DNA from 3 places in the Bradyrhizobium sp. B120 genome. Region 2 is predicted to be linked to each of the others. Evidence: predicted binding sites of a transcription regulator. Region 2 holds the regulator's gene; each other region holds the start of a gene.

The links. Region 2 encodes LexA, which represses DNA repair genes until DNA is damaged. Its sites were predicted from a motif close to TGTTCNNNNTGTGTTCNG; they were not measured.
Region 1: the regulator LexA is predicted to act here: its motif matches at 3,206-3,223, upstream of ACOIX3_RS02255 (helicase-related protein).
Region 3: the regulator LexA is predicted to act here: its motif matches at 4,000-4,017, upstream of ACOIX3_RS13570 (ImuA family protein).

Annotation. Positions count from the first base shown of each region.
Region 1 covers NZ_CP185242.1:478,517-486,262, reverse strand. Annotated here, with positions in the region: gene ACOIX3_RS02255 (helicase-related protein) at 1-2,992, opposite strand, end outside; gene ACOIX3_RS02250 (DUF3108 domain-containing protein) at 3,616-4,446, opposite strand; gene rpmB (50S ribosomal protein L28) at 4,798-5,106, shown strand; gene ACOIX3_RS02240 (DEAD/DEAH box helicase family protein) at 5,286-5,891, shown strand; gene ACOIX3_RS02235 (methyltransferase domain-containing protein) at 5,993-6,709, shown strand; gene ACOIX3_RS02230 (hypothetical protein) at 6,957-7,154, opposite strand; gene ACOIX3_RS02225 (hypothetical protein) at 7,369-7,746, shown strand, end outside.
Region 2 covers NZ_CP185242.1:4,682,480-4,690,225, forward strand. Annotated here, with positions in the region: gene ACOIX3_RS21395 (histidine kinase) at 1-397, shown strand, start outside; gene ACOIX3_RS21400 (response regulator) at 394-1,056, shown strand; gene ACOIX3_RS21405 (HAD family hydrolase) at 2,124-2,756, shown strand; gene glp (gephyrin-like molybdotransferase Glp) at 2,776-3,987, shown strand; gene lexA (transcriptional repressor LexA) at 4,231-4,935, shown strand; gene ACOIX3_RS21420 (hypothetical protein) at 5,192-5,620, shown strand; gene ACOIX3_RS21425 (hypothetical protein) at 5,766-5,993, shown strand; gene ACOIX3_RS21430 (ComEC/Rec2 family competence protein) at 5,990-7,746, opposite strand, start outside.
Region 3 covers NZ_CP185242.1:2,977,051-2,984,796, forward strand. Annotated here, with positions in the region: gene ACOIX3_RS13550 (efflux RND transporter permease subunit) at 1-1,512, shown strand, start outside; gene ACOIX3_RS13555 (hypothetical protein) at 1,509-1,880, shown strand; partial or broken gene ACOIX3_RS13560 (cation transporter) at 1,898-2,098, shown strand; gene ACOIX3_RS13565 (UdgX family uracil-DNA binding protein) at 2,399-3,832, opposite strand; gene ACOIX3_RS13570 (ImuA family protein) at 4,089-4,883, shown strand; gene ACOIX3_RS13575 (Y-family DNA polymerase) at 4,774-6,561, shown strand; gene ACOIX3_RS13580 (error-prone DNA polymerase) at 6,558-7,746, shown strand, end outside.

The DNA of each region.
Region 1 (7,746 bases), 4.2 Mb from region 2:
GCTCGGCCGGTGTCTCCGCGGCGGCGGGAGCGGCCTCGGCGGGCACAGCGTCAGCGCTCGCGATCTCTGCGGGCGCATCGGCGGCGGACTCTGACGGCGTCTCTGCGGCAACCGCCTCAGTCGGCGTCTCCGCAGCGGCTTCCACGGCAGGTGCGGGCTCTGCCGCAACTTCAGCAGCGGGCGCCTCAGGCGCGGGTTCTTCGGCGACAGCGGCAGGCTCTGCGGCAACCTCGGCCGCGGGCTCGGGCTGGGCCTCGATGACAACCGGCGTCGCCTCGCTCGAAACCACCTCGGCGAATCCGACATCGGGCAGCAGCGCGGCGGACGGCGCGGGATCGCCCGATACCGGCTGCTCGACGGCAGCTTCGGCCTCGGGCGCAGCGGCGGCCTCCGGCGCATCGGCCACCACCTCAGCGGCGGCATCGACCGGCGCGTCTGCGGCGACATCGGATATCGCCTCGGCCGACGGCGTCTCCGCAGCGACGGTCTCGGTGGCCTCGGCAGGCGCAATCTCGACAGCCTTCGGCGGCAGCGGCGGACGGCGGTCCATGCGGTAGCCGAGCGCGCGCAGGATCGAGGCAAAATCCTCACCGGCGGAGCCGGTCAGCGAGGTCATCGCCTGGGTGACGACAAAGCCGCGGCCATCGAACGCGCCAGCGGGCTTCTCGCCCGGCGAGGTCTCGCGCCAGGCCAGCGCCGGGCGGATCAGATCGGCGAGCCGCTCGAGAATATCGACGCGCACCGCGCGCTCGCCGCACTGGCGATAGCCGAGCACGCGATAGCCGTCGCGCGGCAGGGCCTTGTCGACCGGGAACGAGGTGCGGCCGCTGGAGGCGAGATGCTGCACATTCGACAGCGCGCCCATGTCGACATTGCTCTGCTTCTCGGCCCATAGCAGCGAGGCCAGCGAGCGCGCCGCAGGCTTCAAGAGCTGCGGGAAGTAGATGTGGTAGGCGCCGAAGCGCACGCCGTATTTGCGCAGCGCCGCGCGCGAGGGCTGGTCGAGATCCTTCATCTCGGCGGCGATCTTGCTGCGCTCGAGCACGCCGAGCGCCTCGACGAGCTGGAAGGCGATGCCGCGGGCGATGCCCTGGATATCCTCGGCCTTGGACAGTTCGAACAGCGGCCCGAGCAGCTTTTCGATATGCGTCTTGAGCCAGAGATCGAGTCGGGTCTGCACGGCCTCGCGCGAGGCGCCGGTCAGCCGCTCGTCGGAAATGATGCGCAACCGCGGATGCAGCGCGTCGTCGGCGGCCACCAGCTTGGCCACCGCATCGCCGGTCCAGCGGATGGTGCCGTCGGAGGTCAGCACGAACTGCTCGTCGGGGGCGGCGCCCAGTTTCTCGGCACGCGTATCGATCTCGCGCGCCAGCACTTGCTGGGCGGCGGCTTGCAGCGCCTTGGCGTCGCTGCCGGCCTCGGCCGCATCAGGTGCGAAGGTGAAACCATCGAGCCGGCCGATCACGTGGCCTTCCACGATCACTTCACCGGTCTTGCCAATTTCCGTATTCAAAACTGAGTTCTCCCGCAGGCGGCGCATCAATACACTGGTCCGCCTGTCAACGAAACGCTCCGTGAGCCGTTCATGCAGCGCATCGGATAATTTATTTTCGAGATCGCGCGTGATCCCCTGCCAGTGGTCCGGGTCGTAGAGCCAGTCGGGCCGGTTGGCAACGAAGGTCCAGGTCCGGATCTGCGCGATCCGGCCCGATAGCGTGTCGATATCGCCATCGGTCCGGTTGGCCTGGTCGACCTGAGCGCCAAACCATGCGTCAGGGATACGACCCTTTTGCATCAGGAAGCCATACAGCGTGGTCACGAGTTCGGCATGGGCGGCCGGCGCCAGCTTTCGGTAGTCCGGAACCTGGCAGGCCTCCCACAGCCGCTCCACCGCTTTAGCCCCATGCGCCCATTCGCGCACCTCGGCGTCGCGCGCGACATGTTCGAGCACGCGGAGGTCTTCGGCCACCGGGGCCCGCGTCAGTGCCTCATGATTGGGCGACAGCGCCAGCGACACCTGCAAGGCGCCGAGCGAGGCGAAATCCAGCCTGGCGTTGCGCCATTGCAGCATCTTGACGCTGTCGAAAGTGTGGTTCTGCAGCGCGTTGACGAGCTCCGGCTCGAACGGCGCGCAGCGGCCCGTGGTGCCGAAGGTGCCGTTGCGCGTGGCACGCCCGGCGCGGCCGGCGATCTGCGCGAATTCGGCCGGCGTCAGCCGGCGGAACTGATAGCCGTCATATTTGCGGTCGGAGGCGAAGGCGACGTGATCGACGTCGAGATTGAGGCCCATGCCGACCGCGTCGGTGGCGACGAGGTAATCAACATCGCCGTTCTGGAACATCTCGACCTGCGCATTGCGTGTGCGGGGCGAGAGCGAGCCCAGCACCACGGCCGCGCCGCCATGCTGGCGGCGGATCAACTCGGCGATCGCGTAGACCTCATCGGCGGAGAACGCGACGATTGCGGTTCTACGTGGCTGCCGCGTGATCTTGCGGTCGCCGGCGAATTCGAGCTGCGACAGCCTCGGCCGCGTGACGATCGAGGCGCCCGGCAACAGCCGCTCGATGATCGGCCGCATTGTCGCGGCGCCGAGCAGCAGCGTCTCGTCGCGGCCGCGGCGGTTCAGCATGCGATCGGTGAACACGTGACCACGCTCGAGATCGGCGGCGATCTGGATCTCGTCGACGGCGAGAAAGGAGACATCGAGATCGCGCGGCATTGCTTCCACGGTCGAGACCCAGAAGCGCGGCGCCTTCGGCTTGATCTTCTCCTCGCCGGTGATCAGCGCGACATTGTCGACGCCGGCGCGGGCCGCGACCTTGTTGTAGACCTCGCGCGCGAGCAGCCGCAGCGGCAACCCGATCAGGCCGGACGAATGCGCCAGCATGCGCTCGATGGCCAGATGCGTCTTGCCGGTGTTGGTCGGCCCCAGCACCGCAGTGACGCCTGCGCCGGGCACGCGGTCATTTCCGAACGAAGTTGAGAAAGCCATATTTTGCAGGTGTTTCTTCTATTGTCCGGCGGCTGTCAGCCGTCATTGCGAGCGAAGCGAAGCAATCCATTTCGCGTGCGCGTCGGCACGATGGATTGCTTCGTCGCTGCGCTCCTCGCAATGACGCGGAAATCCGGAAACTGATCGATCATGGGCATCATCTGAGGCGAATCTGTCTCACAATGCGACGCCTTCTGCGCCGCCCTTAAACTTCGGAACGAGTCTAGAACGAATCGCGCCCGAATCGGTGACTCCATTCCAGACCTGAAACGTTCACCGCAACATCTCGGGCAGGCTGACGGCGGCGGCACTAGATCAAGTTTGAGAGGGCTCCACAAGCACAGGATATGCGGACTGAATTCCTTAAATTCCAGAGGCGCGCGAGTCGAATCAGAAGCGGGCAAGAGTCAACTGGATTCCGGTGACGTTTGTTGCATTCCCTGACAAGTCGCCCTCCCTGACCCGTCATCCCCGCGCAAAGGCTTCGCCTTTGTCGCTGGAGGAGCGCGCTTTTGCGCGCGTCTCGAAGGATCGACGGCCACCGGCCGGGCCGTGCATCCTTCGAGACGCGCTGCGCGCTCCTCAGGATGACGGTCGGACAGCGTAGCCGGCGGATCGATCCCCTACTGCGTCTTCGCCACGCGCGGCGGCGCGGCGGTGGTGACGAACGAGGTGGCTTCCAGCATGGCCTGGCCGAGCGGGGTCGGGATCGTCATGCGGAACGGCACCAAGAGGCGGGTGCCCGCGATCGGCACGAAGGCGATCTCGATGTTGCGCTGGGCGGCGAGATATTTGATGACAGGGCGATCCGGGATGTAGCCCGAAACCGGCACGAAATAGAGCGCGCACACCAGCGCCGGGCCGTGATAGCCGCGCTCGGCTTTCACGATCTCGACCCGCTTGAAATCGAGCTTGAGGTCGTAGCGCATGCGGCCGTCGAACACGCCGGCGCCGGTGCGGCAGACATCCGGGCTCATCAGTTCGGCATTGCCGGGCGCGCGCAGGAACGAGCCGGTCATCGGATCGAACACGTTCTTCTTCTGCGCGTCGGAGACCGGCAGGCGGTCGGCATCGACCGGCGGCTCCGGCTCGATGGTGGATTCCTTGATGCCGCCACCCGCCAGCACCATCCGGATGGTCTCGGATTTCTTCGAGGTGGTGGTGGTCGCGGTGTAGGAGGAGGCGACCAGCGCGCCGTTGACGACGCGGCCCTGCGAAGCGCCCGCGCCGCTGCCGCCGGAGAACGCCTTCAGGAGGCCCGCGGTGCCGCCCTGGGCCGAGGCCGAGAAGGTGTCGTCGCCGATTTCGATGGTCCAGGTACCCTTGCCGACCGGGATACCGGCCAATGTCGCCTCATAATGGGCGTCGAGCCGCCCTTGCGCGCTGGCGCGCTCGGCGCAAAACAGCAAGAGGGCACCAGCGCAGAGGCCGATGAGCCGGCCGAGCGGGGGCAAAAGGGCAATGGCGGTGGTCACTTAACCTACCTGACGGTCCTGCTATCGGCGCTCTTTCGTCATCCAATTGGACGTTCAATTCGGCCGGACAACGCGCGCATCTGTTATGGAACCAAGACTTGCAGCCGAATACGCCCTTTATATGGTTGCTATATCCGCCGTTAAGTGGCTGGTAGCGCTTATGAACCGCCATTTCCCGGTACGGTTATGCGGCGATATAATCTTGACGCTTGGGTATTCTCCCCCTATACACCCGCGGTTCCTGGAAAATGGACGCGAATTCAAAACCCCCGCGCGGGCCGCGTGATCGCACGTGCCGCCGGAAGCGGGGACGCAATAAGGATTTTGGTAATGTCCCGGCGCTGCGAACTGACGGCCAAGGGCCCCCAGACGGGCCACAAGGTGAGCCACTCCAACATCAAGACCAAGCGGCGCTTCCTGCCGAACCTGGCCAACGTGACCTTCATCTCGGATGCGCTCGGCCGCAACGTGCGGCTGCGTGTCTCGACCAATGCGCTGAAGAGCGTCGACCACAATGGCGGCCTCGACGCCTACCTGATCAAGGCCAAGGCCGAGGTGCTGTCGCCCCGCGCCCTCGATCTCAAGCGCGCGATCGAGAAGAAGGTCGGCAAGCCGGTGTTCGTGAAGAAGGCGAGCTGAGCTCAACCAAACGCGGAATACGCGGAGAGAGTTTTGAACGGCCGGGTCGATGACCCGGCCGTTTTTGTTTTGCGACAATTCGACCATCGGAGAAGTAAGCGAACCCTATGCCGCCGACAAACCACCCGCTATGATCGCAGGAACGAGAACGCTCAACTGCGATAGGGAAGGGGTGACTGTTGGCCGTCAATGTCGAAGAGCTGAGGGGGATCGCGGCCCAGCGCGAACGTTACTTGGGTCAACTCAATCGCCTAAAGAAACTCAACAAACAGACATCCTGCGTGGAGGCTGCGGTTTCCAGCGCCTGCGAGACTTTGCGCGCGGGCACGAGTTCGTTCGTGATCTACGGCGAGCCACAAAGCGGCAAGACGGAAATGATGATCTGCCTTACCGCAAAATTACTCGACGATGGAAACCGAATTATCATTCACTTGTTGAACGACAGCGTTCAGCTGCTCCAGCAGAATCTTGATAGATTTCAGCGATCAAATCTGTCGCCAGCCGCGCGTAACTTCTCTGACGTCATTGATCCCGAGTACTCCTTCGCGACGGGATTCCATGTCATCTTCTGCAAGAAGAATGCTAGCGACCTCGCAAAGCTGAATCAAAAGCTAGAACGCGTGCGCGAGAAGGTCGTAATCGACGACGAAGCCGACTTCGCGACACCGAACGCGCTCATCAACAAGGGCGACGTAACGCGGATCCGCGCCACGCTGACGACGAGACACGAAAGTTCATTCGATACTGGTTCGATCCGTATGCGCGTCGTCAGCTGGCGGCTCTAGCGGAGGCTATTCTTAGGGTCCAAGACAACCGTACGAGAGATGTACTTTGGTGCGCTTTCTCGCGTCTTATCATCACGAAACAAGCCGGCGCGTCTCTTGCGATGGATCTTTCGCACAGCCGCCCGCACAAGGTTTTCGAAACCGCCCCGGTGAAACCGTTTGGGAAGTTTCTTAGGGCAACAGGTCACGTTCTCAAGAATTGCATTCGACAAGATCAAGCTCACGACAGTCCCGCGACACAGACTGCACTTGGCGATGCACGATCATTAGCGATCGCCAGCGGAGCTATCGATCTTGTTCTAACCTCCCCACCCTACCTGAACGCAATTGACTACATGCGCTGCAGCAAGTTTTCGCTAGTTTGGATGGGCCACAATATTAAGGAGCTCACGAACATCCGAGCGGAGAGTGTTGGGAATGAGACGAGCGACAAAGATGCTCACAAGGATGACGTAATCAAGAACATCATGTCGGGTCTCAAATTGAGCCCTCCTCTATCCCCGAGACATGAGGCCGTACTTGCTCATTATATTGAGGACATGCGCCAAGCTGTTGCAGAGGCGGCGCGCGTTCTCAAGCCAGGTGGCAGAGCCATTTATGTGGTGGGAGAAAATACGGTTCGCGGGACGTTCATTCCAAACGCAAAAATTGTATCTGCGGTCGCGGAAAGAGCAGGACTAAAAAATGAAACAAGACGCGTTAGGCTCCTGCCAGCCAACCGTCGCTACCTGCCTCCTCCATCCGTTGGGAACGGCCAAGAGTCGCTCGATGGGCGCATGCGGCGGGAGGTAATTTTGTCATTTTCTAAGCCTGGCTAGGAAAATCCGCTTTCACCGTTCGCGATGAGCGGTGACAACCAAGCCCAGTCTCGCGGACGCTCCATGGGCGCTCTGCATCACGAACAAAGATCAAGCTGCCGCACGACCTGGGCCTATCGCGCCGCTCAAACGCACGCGGTCACCTCGCAGCATGCTAAATCTGCATCGAACGACCGGCCGCTGCCGGATCACGCGCTCCAGATCGTAGCGCGTCGCGAGGACAGGATGGATCGCGCCATCGCGCGTCTCACTTCGGTGACCGCAACCCCGGCGACATCACCCACGCGTCGATGTGCGAGGCGGTCTCGGCCTGACGGGCCATGCGGATCAGGCGGTCGCGTGCGACGCCGGGAGGCATGACGCGGGCTTCGCCGCGGAGGCGGATCGATTCGTCAGCAAGGCGTTGCTCCGGGGACCTGCGCGGGTTGGGAAGGCTGTTCTGCATCACGCTGCTCCATTCCATCCGAAGGCGGGAGCGCAACTGGCGTTCTCGGTCACCGGCCATGCCGGATATTCGCGCGGTGATGGACCGAGCCTACGCCTGCGGAACGTGGCTGGACGGTGCACTAGTGAACACAGCGAAGGAAATCGACTGAAGGGAGCTGCGTCTCCCGGGAAGTGCACGGCCCTGGCTTTGGGGGCAGGGGAATTGCAGGGCCGTGCAGGCCGGCAATCCAGCCCGCTGCATCAAGTCGATGCCGCAGCGCTTGTTCCACGGCTGCGACAACGGTGCGCCAGAAGGCGAATTTCACCAGCAAATTCAAGGCGACACCGCCTGTCCAGTCCTCGCGAAGAAAATATTCCTCTTCCCCGAGACCCCAACTCAACATTACGAGCAGCGCGTCCCGCCTCCTCTGAGAGGGGCGTATCGCGATCGTCACGGACGTTGGGCGCGGAATGCGGTGGCCGCGAGAAGCGCGGGCGACGAGCGCACCGCGTCGCGGACGGTGACAGCGTGTGGTCCTGACGCCCAGTGGCCCTCTTCCCGCTGTCTGACAGGTGAATCGATCCGACCGGTGCGCGTGCAGGCGCGGCGC
Region 2 (7,746 bases):
ACAGCCGCGGTTCGAGATCGCCGTATCGGGATCGTTCGAGCGCATCCCCGCCTCGACCGGCGCCAACCTCTATCGCATCGCGCAGGAGGCGCTGACCAACGCCGCCAAGCACGCCGGCGCCACGCGCGTCATGCTGCGGCTTGAGATGCGCGAGACGGCTTCGGCCGGCGGCGGCAGCGAAATCATGCTCGCGATCGACGATGATGGCAGGCCCGGCGATCCCCAGAGCGATCCTCAAGTGAAGTCCGGCATGGGCCTGCTCGGCATGCGCGAGCGGGTCGCCGCGCTCGGCGGGCGGCTGAGCTTCGAGGCCGGACAGCCCAACGGCTCGTCGCTCCGTGTCAGCGTTCCCGTCGCGGCCGGCCGAGAGGCCGCATTTGTGGAACGCGCCGCATGAGCAATACGGTGCGAACCATCATGCTGGTCGACGACCACGCCGTCGTTCGCGAGGGTTACCGGGCGATGCTGCAGAAGCAGCCGGGCCTCTCGGTCGTCGCCGAAGCCTCCGACGGCGTCGAGGCCTACCGCCTCTACAAGGAAACCGGGCCCGACCTCGTCATCATGGACCTGTCGATGCCCGGCATCGGCGGCATCGAGGCCATCCGGCGCCTCAGGCAGTGGGACAAGCGGGCAAAGATCCTGGTGTTCACCATGCACCAGAACGCGGCGTTTGCCGTGCAGGCGATCCGCGCCGGCGCGAGCGGCTATGTCACCAAGACCAGCCCGCCGGAGACGCTGGTGCACGCCGTGATGGACGCGCTGTCGGGCAAGATCGCGATCAGCCCGGACATCGACCACGAACTCGCGCTCAGCCACCTCGCCGGCGAGAGCGCAGCCGCCGACCTCCTGACCGCGCGGGAGTTCGAGGTGCTGCGCATGCTGCTTGCGGAAAAGACCACCGACGAGATCGCCGAGGCACTGCATCTCAGCCCCAAGACAGTCGCGAACCTGCATTCCCTGATCAAGGACAAGCTCGGCGTCGGCACGGATATCGAGTTGGTCCGCCTCGCGCTGCGGCAGGGTATTCTGACGCAGATCGATCTGGGCGAACGGTGAGTCCGCATCGGGGCCGGCTTGCATTGCTAGCCGCGCTCATCGAGATCGCTGCTCAAAGAAGGGCCCCAGCGAGGGGGTACACGCTGAGGCCAGAGCAACTTGGTCACACCATCCTAGACCTCGCCCCGGCGCTTTCCTTTGTTCCTTCGGAGTTACCGGATTCATACGGGTCGAAGACTGAACCTTATTGCTCGCTCGCGCGTATCCATAACGTCAGGATTTTGCCATTCCTCCTGGGGCTAGAACCAACGTCGCCCGTCCTATTTCAATGCGGGCGGCGTTGCGCGTTTCTGGCCTGCAACGAGACGCGCCATGCCGAGGCAGCCGACATTGATGAAAGTTCCCGGGCAGGAACCGGAACGGATATCAGCCGACGTTAGTTGGACAGCATGATCTTGAAGGATGGAGCGTCATCGCCGTGAGCCGAAAAACCCTGCAGGCACGTTCAGAGCAGGCGCTCGTCGTCGTCATCCTCAGCACCGGCGCGCTGATCGCCTACCTTGGCCTGGCGCTGTCCAGGATGTGAGAGGTCTGCCCGGCAGCCTGCAAGTCGATCGAGGGGCGCTTCGCGGTCGCCACGAACGTGGGTCGAGATGCGCTGGACGCTGCGTGCGGGACTGACGAGAGCGCGCAATGCGGACGGTGAAGTCGTGTGGTCCTGACGCCCTAGCGGCAGGTGTCTTTTCACGGATCGTGCAACAAATTCGGTGTCGTCCCGGCCTTGAGCCGGGACCCATAACCACCGAAGGTGATCGTTGCGCGACGCTGGGGCCACGGCCCTCTTTAACAACACGCCCCAGTGGTTATGGGTCCCTGCTTTCGCAGGGACGACGGGATGCAGGCCGCGCCACACATTCGGTGTCGTCCTGGCGAAAGCCAGGACGACGATTGGGGAGATCTCGAGTTCGTCTCTATCACCGTCACCCTGAGAAGCGCGGAATTGAAAGTTTGGCGTGGCCGTGAGCCTGCTTTCGCAGGGACGACACCCCGCCACCGTCGTCGCATGCCTGCCGCACAAATCGGGGACATTGCCGCCCGCCCGCAATTCTCGTACACGGTTTCACGCAATGACCTCGCAACTCTCTCCCGATTCCGTCGACGTGCTGCTGTTCGATATCGGCCGCGTCGTGCTCGACATCGACTTCGAGAAGGTGATGGCGCACTGGGCGCAGCATGCCGGCTGCGCGCCGGCCGACCTCGCCACGCGATTTGTCGTCGACGACAGCTTCAAGCATCACGAGATCGGCCGGATCGACGACGCGGCGTTCTTCGCAAATCTGCGCCGGACGCTCGGCATCGACATCACCGATGCGCAGTTCCTCGAAGGCTGGAATGCGATCTTCACCGGCGAGATGCCGGGCATCGCCCCCCTGCTCGCGACCGCCGCGAAGCGGATGCCGCTCTACGCCTTCTCCAACACCAATCCGGCCCACGTCGCGCATTTCTCGGTCATCCATGCCGAGCTGCTCAGCCATTTCCGCACCGTCTTCCTGTCCTCGACGATCGGCCATCGGAAACCCGACGCCGAGGCCTACGATCATGTGGTAAAAGCCATCGGCGTGCCGGCGTCGCGGATCCTGTTCTTCGACGACCTGGCCGCCAACATCGAGGGCGCGCGGGCGCGCGGCCTTCATGCCATCCACGTGACATCGACGGATGACGTGGCGCGGGCTCTGACTGCACTTGGTATTGAACATTAGGATTGAAGGAGCTCCGAGCGTGGCCCTGATGCCGGTTGCCGATGCCCTGTCCGCCGTCCTCGCCGGCGCCGAACCGCTGCCGGAGGAGATGGTGGCGCTCGATGCCGCCTACCACCGCACCCTGGCGCGCGACCTCGCCGCGCTGCGCACCCAGCCGCCGCAGCCGATGTCGGCGATGGACGGCTATGCCGTGCGCGCGGCCGACGCCGGTGATCTGACGGTCCGGCTCAAGGTGATCGGCGAAGTCGCCGCCGGCCGGCCGTTCGAGCGCACGGTCGGCGCCGGCGAAGCGGTGCGGATCTTCACCGGCGGCGTGATCCCTAATGGCGCCGACGCCGTCATCATCCAGGAAGACACCGCCGTCGACGGCGACCACATCACGATCACCGAGCCAGCTGCCGCCGGACGGCACATCCGCCCGGCCGGCGTCGACTTCCGTGAAGGCGACGTGCTGCTCGCCGCCGGCAGCCGCCTCTCCGATCGCGCGCTGTCACTGGCGGCCGCCATGAACTATCCGGACCTCGCGGTGCACCGTCGTCCGAAGGTCGCGGTGCTGGCGACCGGCGACGAGCTGGTGATGCCGGGCGCGACGCCCGGGCCCGGCCAGATCGTCTATTCCAACGGTTACGCGCTGCGGGCACTGGCGCGCGCCGAGGGCGCCGAGACCGTCGATCTCGGGGTTGCCGCCGACACGGTGGAAGCCACCACCGCCGGCATCCGCCGGGCGCGCGAGACCGGTGCCGACATCCTGATCACGACCGGCGGCGCCTCGGTCGGCGACCACGACCTGGTCAAGCAGTCGCTGGAGGCCGAGGGCGTTCAGATGGCGTTCTGGCGGATTGCGATGCGACCCGGCAAGCCGATGATGCATGGCCGGCTCGGCGCAATGCGGGTGATCGGCCTGCCCGGCAATCCGGTGTCCTCCTATGTCTGCGCCTTCCTGTTTCTGGTGCCGTTGATTCGGGCACTGAGCGGCCGAAAAGCTGTTCGTCATCGCCGCGAGAGCGCATTGCTCGGCCGCGACCTCGCCGCCAACGACCAGCGCGAGGACTATCTGCGCGCACGCATCGAGGCGCGCGAGGACGGCACGCTGATCGCAACGCCGGTCACACAGCAGGACTCGTCGCTGCTCGGGAATCTCGCTGCGGCACGGGCACTTCTCGTGCGTCCGCCGTTTGCGCCTGCCGCCGTCAAAGGCAGCGAATGCGAGATCCTGACACTGCCCGAGTGACGGCGCAGACCGCATCGCTTGAGCGCTCGCCGGATGCGTTCACCGGAAATTAAGTGGTTGCGGAACACATATCGAACATATAGTGTCCGTTCATGATTTGTTTCGAGTACTGGTGTGTACAAATGGGAGGCCGCGAGGGAGCGCTTGTGATGAGCACCGTGCTCCTGAGGTCAGGCCCCGCCTGCAGGCCTACCTGAAGAGTCTCGGAATCGAACGACGCTACCAACCGGGGGAATACTCGAGATGCTCACGCGCAAACAGTACGAACTTCTGCGTTTCATCAATGAACGTCTGAAAGAGGCCGGCGTACCGCCCTCGTTCGACGAGATGAAGGATGCGCTCGACCTGCGCTCGAAGTCCGGAATCCACCGCCTGATCACTGCGCTGGAAGAGCGCGGATTCATCCGCCGCCTGCCCAACCGCGCCCGCGCCATCGAAGTCATCAAGCTGCCCGAACTCTCGGCTGGCGGCGGCAACGGCCGCCGCGGCTTCACGCCGAGCGTCATCGAAGGCACCCTCGGCAAGCGCACCAGCTCGCCGCCGATCGCCGAGGACGACGGCAACCGTCCGGTCGCGGTCCCCGTGATGGGCCGGATCGCCGCCGGTACGCCGATCGAGGCGCTGCAGACCCGCAGCCACACCATCAGCGTACCGCCCGACATGCTCGGCTCCGGCGAGCACTATGCGCTGGAAGTGCGCGGCGACTCGATGGTCGATGCCGGCATCCTCGACGGCGACATGGCGCTGATCCAGCGCAACGACGTCGCCAACACCGGCGACATCGTGGTGGCGCTGATCGACGAGGAGGAAGCCACCCTGAAGCGCTTCCGCCGCCGCGGCGCATCGATCGCGCTGGAGCCGGCCAATACCGCCTATGAAGTGCGCATCCTGCCGCCGAACCGGGTCCGCATCCAGGGCAAGCTGATCGGCCTCTATCGCAAATACTGAATTTCAAATACTTGCGGCGGCGGGGAACGAGCAACACATCGGATCGTTCCTTGAATGATAGCGCAACGTGCTGTTTGCCCGATGCGCTCCGATACCTCTCACGCAGCGTCGCGTGTTTGTGATCGGGAGCGTTGGGCGACCAGTCGTACAATCGCCCAGAAACGAGGAGACACTCGTTCGCTATCGTCCACTCTGGTAGAGGCCCTATGCCTCAAGGAGAGGCACGGGTCGCTACCTCGATTAGAGGAGCCATCCGATGTGTGACTATAGTCTGCACGCCGTGGCGTCGCGCCCCGCCATTGTTGGAGAGACGCTGATCACCACGACTTTCCGCGGCACGTCGACCCGCGGCTTTGCTTCGGAGACCGATCCCACTGTCGCGGTCTGCATGCTGCCGGGCACCGAGCTCGCTTTCGCCGAGAACGTTCGCTACGACAGCCGCTGGATCTGGACCAAGACGATGAACTTCCGCGTCGGCGTGTTCAACGAAGTCGAGCCCGACGTTCCCGATCGCCATCATGACGCGGTCGAATTCCCCGACGGCAGCCATGTGCTGGTGACCCAGCTGGTCGAGGGACAACGCGTCAGCGTGCTGCAATTGCCGGCACTGCATCCGCCGGTCGAGCAGAAGCCGAAGGTGGTGGAGCGGCGGCCCTCCGCATTTGCGTCGCTGTTTTTGGGTTGAACGCATCGTCGCCGCGGAATGAGCTGTCCGGCGGCGGATGACCTAAGCGATTTCGAGCGACCCCGGACGCCGGGTTCCGGGGCGCAGCTGGAGAATTGCGTCGACACGCGCCTTGGCGCATCATCGGGCACGGAGGACGTGCGTGGTGGTCGACAAGGTCACATGGCAAAAGGCTGGACGCGTCACGGAGCCGGGCCGCTACATGTTCCGGTTCGGCTGGCTGACGGTGACGGCTGACGACCTGAAGGTCTGGGAGCAATTCCCCGAGGCTTCCTTCACCCTCGTCAAGAAGCCCGACGCCGGCCCTGACTCCGACGAATACCATCTCGGCCTGTTCGAGCTGCCGACCGGGCCCTCGCCCGACAACGGTTAATCATCGCCCTGCAAATCGGTTTCGGCCGGCGTCGCGTCGACGGCGGGCCGCGGAGCGGTCGCGGGCGTGCGCAGCGTGGTCTCACTCTCGCCGTCGCCGGGGACCGCCGGTGACCACGGCCGGTCGATCCCGCCGGGCTTGACCGCATCGATCACGTAGCCGTCCCTGATGCGCCGCAGCACCAGCGCGCCGTGGCGCCGCAACCGCTCGGCATCGATCACCGAGGCCGCGCAATCCTTCGGCGCCGGTCGCGCGCTCACGATCAGCACCGCACGCTCGCAGTCGTCGGCCAGCGCCTCGGGCCGGCTCGCCAGCGCGACGAAGGCGCCGCCGGGACCCTGCGTCACGCAGCCGCTCGGATCGCAGGAGACGCCCTCGCCGAGCGACGAGTCCGTCGCAGTCCGCGCGTCGGCATCCGCCGCCAGCCACTCCTTGACGAGGAATGCGTCCTTCGCGCTGTGCATCAGATGCAGCCGGCCGTCGCCGCCCCGCACCGCAACGTTGCGACCGTCGGCTGAGACCAGCACGTCCGGCTGCGGCACCCGCACCGCCCAGACCGAGGCCACCACCAGCAGCACGGCACCCGACCAACGCAGCGGCGTCCGCAACAGCCCGAGCAGGATGAGGCCCGCGCTTGCCACGACCATCGGCCCGATTCCGAACGCCGCCATCCGGCCGACCGCGCCCGGCAGCGCGGCGACCCATTGCGTCACCAGGATCATCCAGTCGATGCCGAACCCCATGATCGCCCAGAACACGCCGTCGAAGCCGAACGGCATGGCGAGCAGCCCGAGCAGGCCGGCCGGCATCACGACCGCCGACACCACCGGCATCGCCGCAAGGTTCGCCAGCAGCCCGTAGGGCGTCACGCGGTGGAAATGGAACGCGGCGTAGGGCGTCGTCGCGAGCCCGGCGACCAGCGAGGCCAGCATCAGCATCGTGAGCTCGCGCCCGCCCCACAGCGCTACCCGTGCGGTCGCCGAATGATCTGGTGACGCCAGCAGGTTCGGCAGCCCGATCTGCACCAGCGCCACCAGCCCGAGCGTCGCCGCAAACGACATCTGGAAGCTCGGATGCACCAGTGCCTCCGGCGCGATCGCGAGCACGATCAGCGCCGCCACCGCCAGCGTGCGGAAGGTGATCGCGCGGCGGTCGACGATGACCGCGATCAGCACCACGGCCGTCATGAAGAACGATCGCTGGGTCGCGACCTCCGCCCCCGACAGCAGGAGGTAGAACGCCGCCGCGACGAGCGCGGCCGCCGCCGCCCATTTCTTGATCGGGTGCCCGGCCGTCAGCGCCGGAAACAGCGCAAGCAACGCGCGGATCGTGAAGAACACGACACCCGCGACCACCGCCATGTGATAGCCGGAGATCGACAGCACATGGCCGAGCCCCGAGATGAACATCGCGTCGTTGACCGGCGTCGTGATCGCATCGCGCCGGCCGGTGAGCAGTGCCGTTGCGATCGCGCGCTGGTCGCCGTCCAGCGTGGTGCGGATCCGCGCGTCGATGGCATCGCGCAGCCACTGCATGAAGGCGGCATAGCGCAACGCAAGGCCACCAGTTGCCGGCGGCTCCCTGGTCCTCACCGCGCCCATCACGAAACCGGATGCGCCGATCCCCTGGAAATAGAGGTCGCGGCCGAAATCATAGGAGCCCGGACGCTGCGGCCCGAGCGGCGGCATCAGCCGCGCCTTCAATTCGACGAAACTGCCGACGTCGGGCGCGGTGCCCTTCTTCACCGAGAGCC
Region 3 (7,746 bases), 1.7 Mb from region 2:
GACGAAGGCGACGTTTCCTTCGAGGCGATCCGCATCCCGGGAACCAGCCTGACGCAATCGGTGGAGATGCAGGCCATGGTCGAGCGGAGGCTCGCGACCCTTCCGGAAGTGAAAGAGGTCTTCGCGCGCACGGGGACGGCGGAGGTCGCAACGGACCCGATGCCACCGTCCGGCTCCGACGGCTACGTGATGCTGAAGCCCCGGAAGGAGTGGCCCGATCCCGGCAAGCCGAAGGCCGCAGTCGTATCCGACATCCAGGCGGCGGCCGAAGACGTCCCCGGAAACGCTTATGGATTCTCGCAGCCGATCCAGCAGCGCATGAACGAGACGGTGTCCGGGATCCGGAGCGATGTGGGAGTCAAGATCTTCGGCGACGATCTGAGCGAACTCGTCCAGGCCGCCGCGAAGGTCCAGGCCATCATGCAGAAGGTCCGGGGCGCCGAGGACGTCAAGACGGAGCAGGCTACGGGGCTGCCGGTGCTTACCGTCAAGCTGAATCGTCAGGCGCTGTCGCGTTACGGGATCAACGTCAGCGACGTCCAAAATCTGGTGGAGATCGCTGTCGGCGGCAAGAGCGCCGGTCGCGTGTTTGAGGGGGACCGGCGCTTCGACATCGTCGTACGGCTACCGGAAGAGCTTCGCTCCGACATCGAGGCGATCAAGTCGCTGCCCGTTCCGTTGCCGCCGACCGACGGCCAGACCAAGGCGACGCCGGCCCTGTGGGGCAACTCGCCGCTCGCTCAGATGCGCTACGTGCCACTTTCGGAAGTTGCCCAGATCGATCTGGCGCCGGGGCCAAATCTGATCAGCCGCGAGGACGGCAAACGGCGGATCGTCGTCACCGCGAACGTGCGGGGTCGCGACCTCGGCTCATTCATCGCCGATGCCCAAAACCAGATCGTGACAAAGGTTAAACTCCCGCCCGGTTACTGGATCGGGTGGGGCGGCCAGTTCGAGCAGCTCGTCTCGGCGACGCAGCGCCTGACGGTGGTCGTGCCGTTCGCGCTGCTTCTGATCTTCCTCCTGCTCTTCATGAGCCTGGGATCGGTTCCCGACGCGTTGCTTGTGTTCAGCGGGGTCCCGCTCGCCCTGACCGGCGGCGTCGCGGCGCTGCTGTTGCGCGGGATTCCGCTTTCGATCAGTGCCGGCATCGGCTTCATCGCGTTGTCCGGCGTCGCGGTGCTCAACGGTCTGGTCATCATCACCTTCATCGAACGGCTGCGCAGCGAAGGCAGGCCCCTGGTCGAGGCGGTCAGTGAAGGTGCGTTGACCAGGCTGCGGCCGGTCCTGATGACCGCGCTCGTCGCCTCGCTCGGTTTCGTTCCGATGGCAATCGCGACCGGCGCCGGCGCGGAGGTCCAGCGACCGCTGGCGACCGTCGTCATCGGCGGGATCATCTCGTCGACCATCCTCACCCTGCTAGTGCTGCCGGCGCTCTACGTCCTCTTCCGGCGGGAAGAGCCGTCCAGCGCGCAATCGAACCCATCCGCCCGGGAAGGAGCCATGTCATGAAATACGTGCTGTTGGTGATCGCATCGATCTTGTTTGCGACGCCGGTTTCCGCCGAGGACTACGAAAAGGGGCCGAACGGCGGCCTGATGCTCGACGTGGCCGGCATTGATGCCGAACTTCTGACGTCGGGCAACACGGTCACCATCAACGTCTTCGAGGCTTTCAAGGCCAAGCCGGTGTCGACCAAGGGGTATGTCGGCGCCGTCCTGATAGCCGGCGGACAGACCCGTGAAACAGTCACCCTTGCACCCCAAGGCGAGAACTCTCTCAAGGGGGACGCGAAGAATCCGATCCCAACCGGTGCGACGATTACCCTCACGATCAAGACCGCCGAAGGGAGGTCGGGCCAGGCTAAGTTCAAGAAGTAGGCGCGGCACGGGCCGGCAGCCGCAACGATGCCATCGGTAACGTCGCGGTCGTGATCGCCGCACTGCTGGTTGCCTGGACGCAAACGCCGTGGCCCGACTTGGTCGTGGCGGTCGTCATTGCCGCTCTGTTTCTGCAGTCGTCCTTCGCCATCATACGGGACGCACGAAACGACCTGAGCAACGCCCCGTCGGCCAATCCTCAACGATCAAAAGCTTAGAGATATTTTACAAGTCTCTACCCGGACGCCCACGACGCTCGTCACCAGCCATCCGGCGCGTGCTGCGAGCAGGTGAGTGAGGAGGGGAGGATTGCGAGATGAGGTGGCGCGCCGCACGATTGGGGCTAGCAAACCGCGCAGCGCGCCCGCCTCAGGTACGTCATGGCGTGAACATGACGCCCGATACCTATGGAACACGTCACAGTACCACGGATCAATTAAAGGTTGTAGGTATTTGTCAGCGTCCAGAAGCAATTTCACGTTGAAGTGTGGTCCCTGGTTCCGCCGGTTTGGCGCAACTCAGGCCGCGCGGGCTGGATTGCGCAACTGATCTGCGGCAATTTTCAGGTCGTCAATAAAGCGCTGATATTCCAGCGCTTTGGCTTTCTCGTCGGGCAGCCGCAACAGGTAGGACGGATGTACGGTGACGAGCACCTTGGTTCCGTCGTGATCGATCAGGCGGCCGCGGTTTTTGTTGATCGGGGTGATCTTGCCGAGCACGCTCTGCGCTGCGGTGGCGCCGAGCGCCACCACGAGTTCCGGCCTGATCGCGTCAAGCTCGCGCGCGTACCACTGACGGCAGGCGCGGATCTCCGGCGTGCCCGGCTTCTGGTGCAGCCGGATCTTGCCGCGCGGCACGAATTTGAAGTGCTTCACCGCGTTGGTGATGTAGACCTTGGCGCGCGCGATGCCGGCGTCCTCAAGCGCGCGATCGAGCATCTGCCCGGCCGGTCCGACAAAGGGATGGCCTGCGAGATCTTCCTTGTCGCCGGGCTGCTCGCCGACCAGCATCAGCGTCGCGCTTTGCGGCCCTTCGCCGAACACGGTCTGGGTTGCGTCCTTCCATAGCGGGCAAGCGCGGCAATCGGCGGCCTCTTCGCGCAAGGCAGCAATCGCATCGTGAACTTGCGTGTCGTGAGTTTGCTTACGGGCCATCGGCTCATCCTGCGGCTTCCGCGGCTCGGCTGTCTTGCGTGCGATAAAGGGGCCACTGGTCATGCGCATGGCGTCTTCGATCAGCGGCTTAATGATCGAGTCCTCGGGCAGGTTCCTCCAATAGGCCTGCGGCATCTCCATCACTTTCAGCCGCGCGGGATTGAAGAGGCCGTTGTCATGACGCCGCCAGGCCTCCTCGAGCCGATCCTCGCTCGGCACCTCGGATTTGGCGACGCCCGGCGAGATCGAGATCGCGTGCCCGTCCCAATGCGCGCAAACGTCGGGGGTCAGGATCGACCACGGCATGTCGGCGAAGCGGCCGGCGAAGAAAGGCGCGGCGAACTCGACGATGCGATGCTCCGGCTCGAACCAGGCGACGTAATGCGCCGTCCGCTCGCGGCCGATCTCGCGGAAGCGGAGCTGGGCGTGCATCCTGTCGATGTCGCGATAGACCGCGCGCGCCATCGCGTGGATCTCGGCGACGTCGGGGTCATCAGTCGCGCTGAGCAGATCGTGACGGCTGCGCAGCCGCCACAGCAGGCGATAGAGCAGGGCGAAGCGCGCGTCATTGCGATGCAGGATCGCGGTCTTTGCGAGCTCGACGAATATGGCTGTCACGTTGAACCGCGCCTGCGGCATGTCAGGCAAGTCATTCACGCAGGATGCTGACGGCAGTTCGTCGTCTTTGCGTACGGTCCATGTGACCTCCGCAGGCTTCACGTCATTCAACGCCAATCGTCGCGCGGCCTTGCGCCAGCCCTCGAAATCGGTGTCGTTGTCGAGCACGATGATACGCATACGATTGCTCCGTTTCCGTCACGTCGCCATTTTCGGGGCCAGTGCACCTGGCGTGCGGGAGATCAGGTTGCGTCCGGTTTTGGCGGCTGCTGAATCCCATTGATTCCACTCATGAATCGATGAACTCACCAATCCGATTGACTCCGCGGGCCCTGTTAGCTTTATATTAGAACATATCATGAACAAATGAGCCAGTCCCTGGTTCTCTGTTCTGGTCAGTGACGACCTCAAATTTTGGTTGGGAAGGAGCGGCGCAATGAACGGCGCACGCACGGGTACGCTTGCGTCTCTGCGCGGAAGCATCGCGCGCATCGAGGCGCCATCGGAGGCGGCGATGCCGAACCGCATCGCGCTCGGCCACACGAGCGCAGACGCGATGCTGCGCGGCGGGCTTGCGCCGGCCGCGCTGCACGAGGTGTTCGCGGCCGGCCATCAAGGCGGCGCGGCGACCGGCTTCATCGCGGGGCTCGCCGGGCGGATATCAGCGCGCAAGCCGCTGGTCTGGGTGCGGCAGGATTTTTCCGACCGCGAAAACGGTGCGCTGTCGATGCGCGGGCTCGCCGAGATCGGCCTCGATCCGCGCCTCTTGGTCACCGTGCGTGCCGCCGATGTCGACAGCGGGCTGCGCACCGCGGCCGACGCGCTCGCCTGCGATGCGCTCGGCGCTGTCGTGCTCGAGATCTGGGGCCATGCGCGCCAGCTCGATCTCGTCGCCAGCCGCAAATTGACCCTGGCCGCGCAAGCCTCCGGCGTCACCGCGCTGCTGCTGCGGATCGCGGCGACGCCGATCCCCTCGACCGCGGAGACGCGCTGGATCGTGCGCGCGGCGCATTCGCCGCCGGGTAATGCCGCAAGCGCCTGGGGCGCGTCGCGCTTCGAGGCCGAGCTCGTGCGCAATCGTCATGGCCCGGTCGGGCGATGGATCATGGAATGGAAGTGTGATGAGTGCCAATTCAGTGAACCGTCGGCGTATCCTCAGCCTGTGGCTGCCACGCCTGCCCATCGACCGCATCAAGCGCAAGCTCGCGCAGGACATCGCCTCGCAAGCTGATGGGCATGAGGTGGATGAACCTTCAAGTGAGGCGAGCACATTGGCAGGGCTCTCTCCCCCCTTGCGGGGGAGAGTTGGAGAGAGGGGTACCACGGACACCGGCGTATGCGGCTTACCCCTCTCCCTAGCCCTCCCCCGCAAGGGGGGAGGGAACCCGTCCGCTGATGCGTCCCTCACGAATGGATTGAGCAACCTTCTCCCCAGCGTCGTCGTCGCAAAGGACCACAACGCGATCCTGCTGCACGCGATCGACGAGGCGGCGGTGCGGGCCGGGCTGTCGATCGGGCTGCCGCTCGCCAATGCGCGGGCGATCTGCCCGGAGCTTACGGTCTACGACGCCGACCCCGCTGCCGATCTGAAGACGCTGAACGACATCGCCGACTGGTGCGACCGCTTCACGCCACTGGTCGCGCTCGATCCGCCTTACGGGCTGTTCCTCGACATCACCGGCTGCGCGCATCTGTTCGGTGGCGAGCGCGCGCTGCTGCAGATCGCGACCGGCGCGCTGAGCCGGCGCGGCTTTGCCGTCAGTGCCGCGATTGCCGGCACCTCGATCGCGGCGCGCACGCTGACGCGTTATACCTCGGGGCAGATCATCGCGGACGGCGCGGAGGCGGAGGCGGTCGGCCCGTTGCCGGTGTCGGCGCTCGGCGCCGATCCTGCCGTCACCACCGGCCTGCGCCGCGCCGGCCTGAAGACCATCGGCGATGTCGCCTCGCGCGCGCCGCATGAGATCTCGGCGCGGTTCGGCTCGGCCTTCACCACCTTGCTCGGCCACGCGCTCGGGCAGGGCGATGCCCCGATCAGCCCGCGCAAGCCGCTGCCCGATTACATCGTCGAGAAACGTTTCCCCGAACCCATCGCGACCGATACCGTGATCGCGCTGACGCTCTCGAGCCTTGCCAAGACGCTGGTTGCGGCGATGGACAAGCAGGGCAAGGGCGCGCGGCAGCTGGAAGCGAGCTTCTTCCGCACCGACGGCGCGGTGCGCGCGATCATGGTCGAGACCGGGCGTCCGGTGACGCGGCCGGAGATGATCGACCGCCTGTTCCGCGAGCGGCTCGATGCGCTCAACGATCCCCTTGATCCCGGCTTCGGCTTCGATCTCATTCGCCTCGCCGCAGGGCGTACCGAGATCGTGGTGCAGCAGCAGCGCGACCTCGACACCACAGTGCACGACAATGACGAGATCTCGGCGCTGATCGACCGCATCGCCGCTCGCATCGGGGGCAAGCGCGTTGTCGTGCATCTGCCGCTCGAGAGCCATATCCCCGAACGATCAGCGCTCGCGCTGCCGGCGCAGCATCATCTGGCCGCGGCGAGCGCGGCCGCCTGGCCGGAGCGCGTCGCCGGCGAGCCGCCGCTGCGACCGCTCAGGCTGTTCGAACGGCCCGAGCCGATAAAGGTGCCGTTCGCAAGTGTGCCGGATGGTCCGCCGCACCAGTTCACCTGGCGGCGCGCCTTGCATGCGGTGGTGCGGGTCGAGGGCCCCGAGCGCATCGCGATGGAATGGTGGAAGCAGGACGGCGCGGCGCTGACGCGCGATTACTTCCGCGTCGAGGACGCCGAAGGCCAGCGCTTCTGGATCTTTCGCGACGGCCTCTACGAGAGCGAGCTGCGCGACGAGGAAGGCAAGCCGGTACCCGCCAACTGGTATGTGCACGGGCTGTTCGCATGAGCGCGCCTCTACCCGACTATGCCGAGATCGGCATCACTAGCAATTTCTCCTTCCTGCGCGGCGGCTCCGATCCGCGCGCCTATGTGCATCAGGCGAGCGAACTGAAGATCCCCGTGATCGGGCTTGCCGATCACAACACGCTGGCCGGCGTGGTGCGCGCCTGGAAGGAGCTCGACAGCGACAAGGTCGCCCATCCGCCAAAACTTCTGATCGGCGCCCGCATCGTCTTCATCGACGGCACGCCCGACATCCTGGTCTATCCGCGCGACCGCGCCGCCTATGGCCGGCTGTGCCAATTGCTCACCCGCGGCAAGCGCGGCGGCGGCGTCGAGCGGATCGAGAAGGGCGACTGCCGGCTCACTCTGTCCGACCTCGTCGACTTCGCCGAAGGCCAGCTCTTGGTGCTGGCGTTGCCGCACCGGTTCGAGGCGGAGAAAGCGCTTGATCTGCTCGCGCAGCTCAAGGCCAGTGCCGCCGATGGCGTCTGGCTCGCCGCAAGCCTGCTCTATCGCGGCGACGACAGGCGCCGCCTCGCGCGGCTGCATGGTCTCGCCGCTGATGCTGGTGTGCCGCTGCTCGCCACCAACGAGGTGCTCTATCACCATCCCGCGCGCCGTCCGTTGCAGGACGTGCTGACCTGCATCCGCGAAAAGACCACGATCGAGGCTGTCGGCCGCAGGCTCGAGGCCAATGCCGAGCGGCATCTCAAGCCGGCGCATGAAATGATCAGGCTGTTTCGCGATCTGCCGGACGCGATCGCGGAGACCATGCGCTTCGCAAAACGCATCTCGTTCTCGCTCGACCAGCTCAAATACCAGTATCCCGACGAGCCGGTGCCGCCGGGCAAGACCGCGCAGCAGCATCTGGAGGACCTGACCTGGGCCGGCGTCGACAAATATTTCGGCGGCGAGATCGACGAAAAACTTCGCGCCACCCTGAACAAGGAGCTCGCGCTGATTGCCGAGCTGAAATACGCGCATTACTTCCTCACCGTGCACGACATCGTGCACTATGCGCGCAGCCAGAACATCCTGTGCCAGGGCCGGGGCTCGGCGGCCAATTCGGCGGTGTGCTACGTGCTCGGCGTCACCTCGGTCGATCCGACCAAGGTCGATCTGTTGTTCGAGCGCTTCATCTCCAAGGAGCGGCTGGAGCCGCCCGACATCGACGTCGATTTCGAGCATT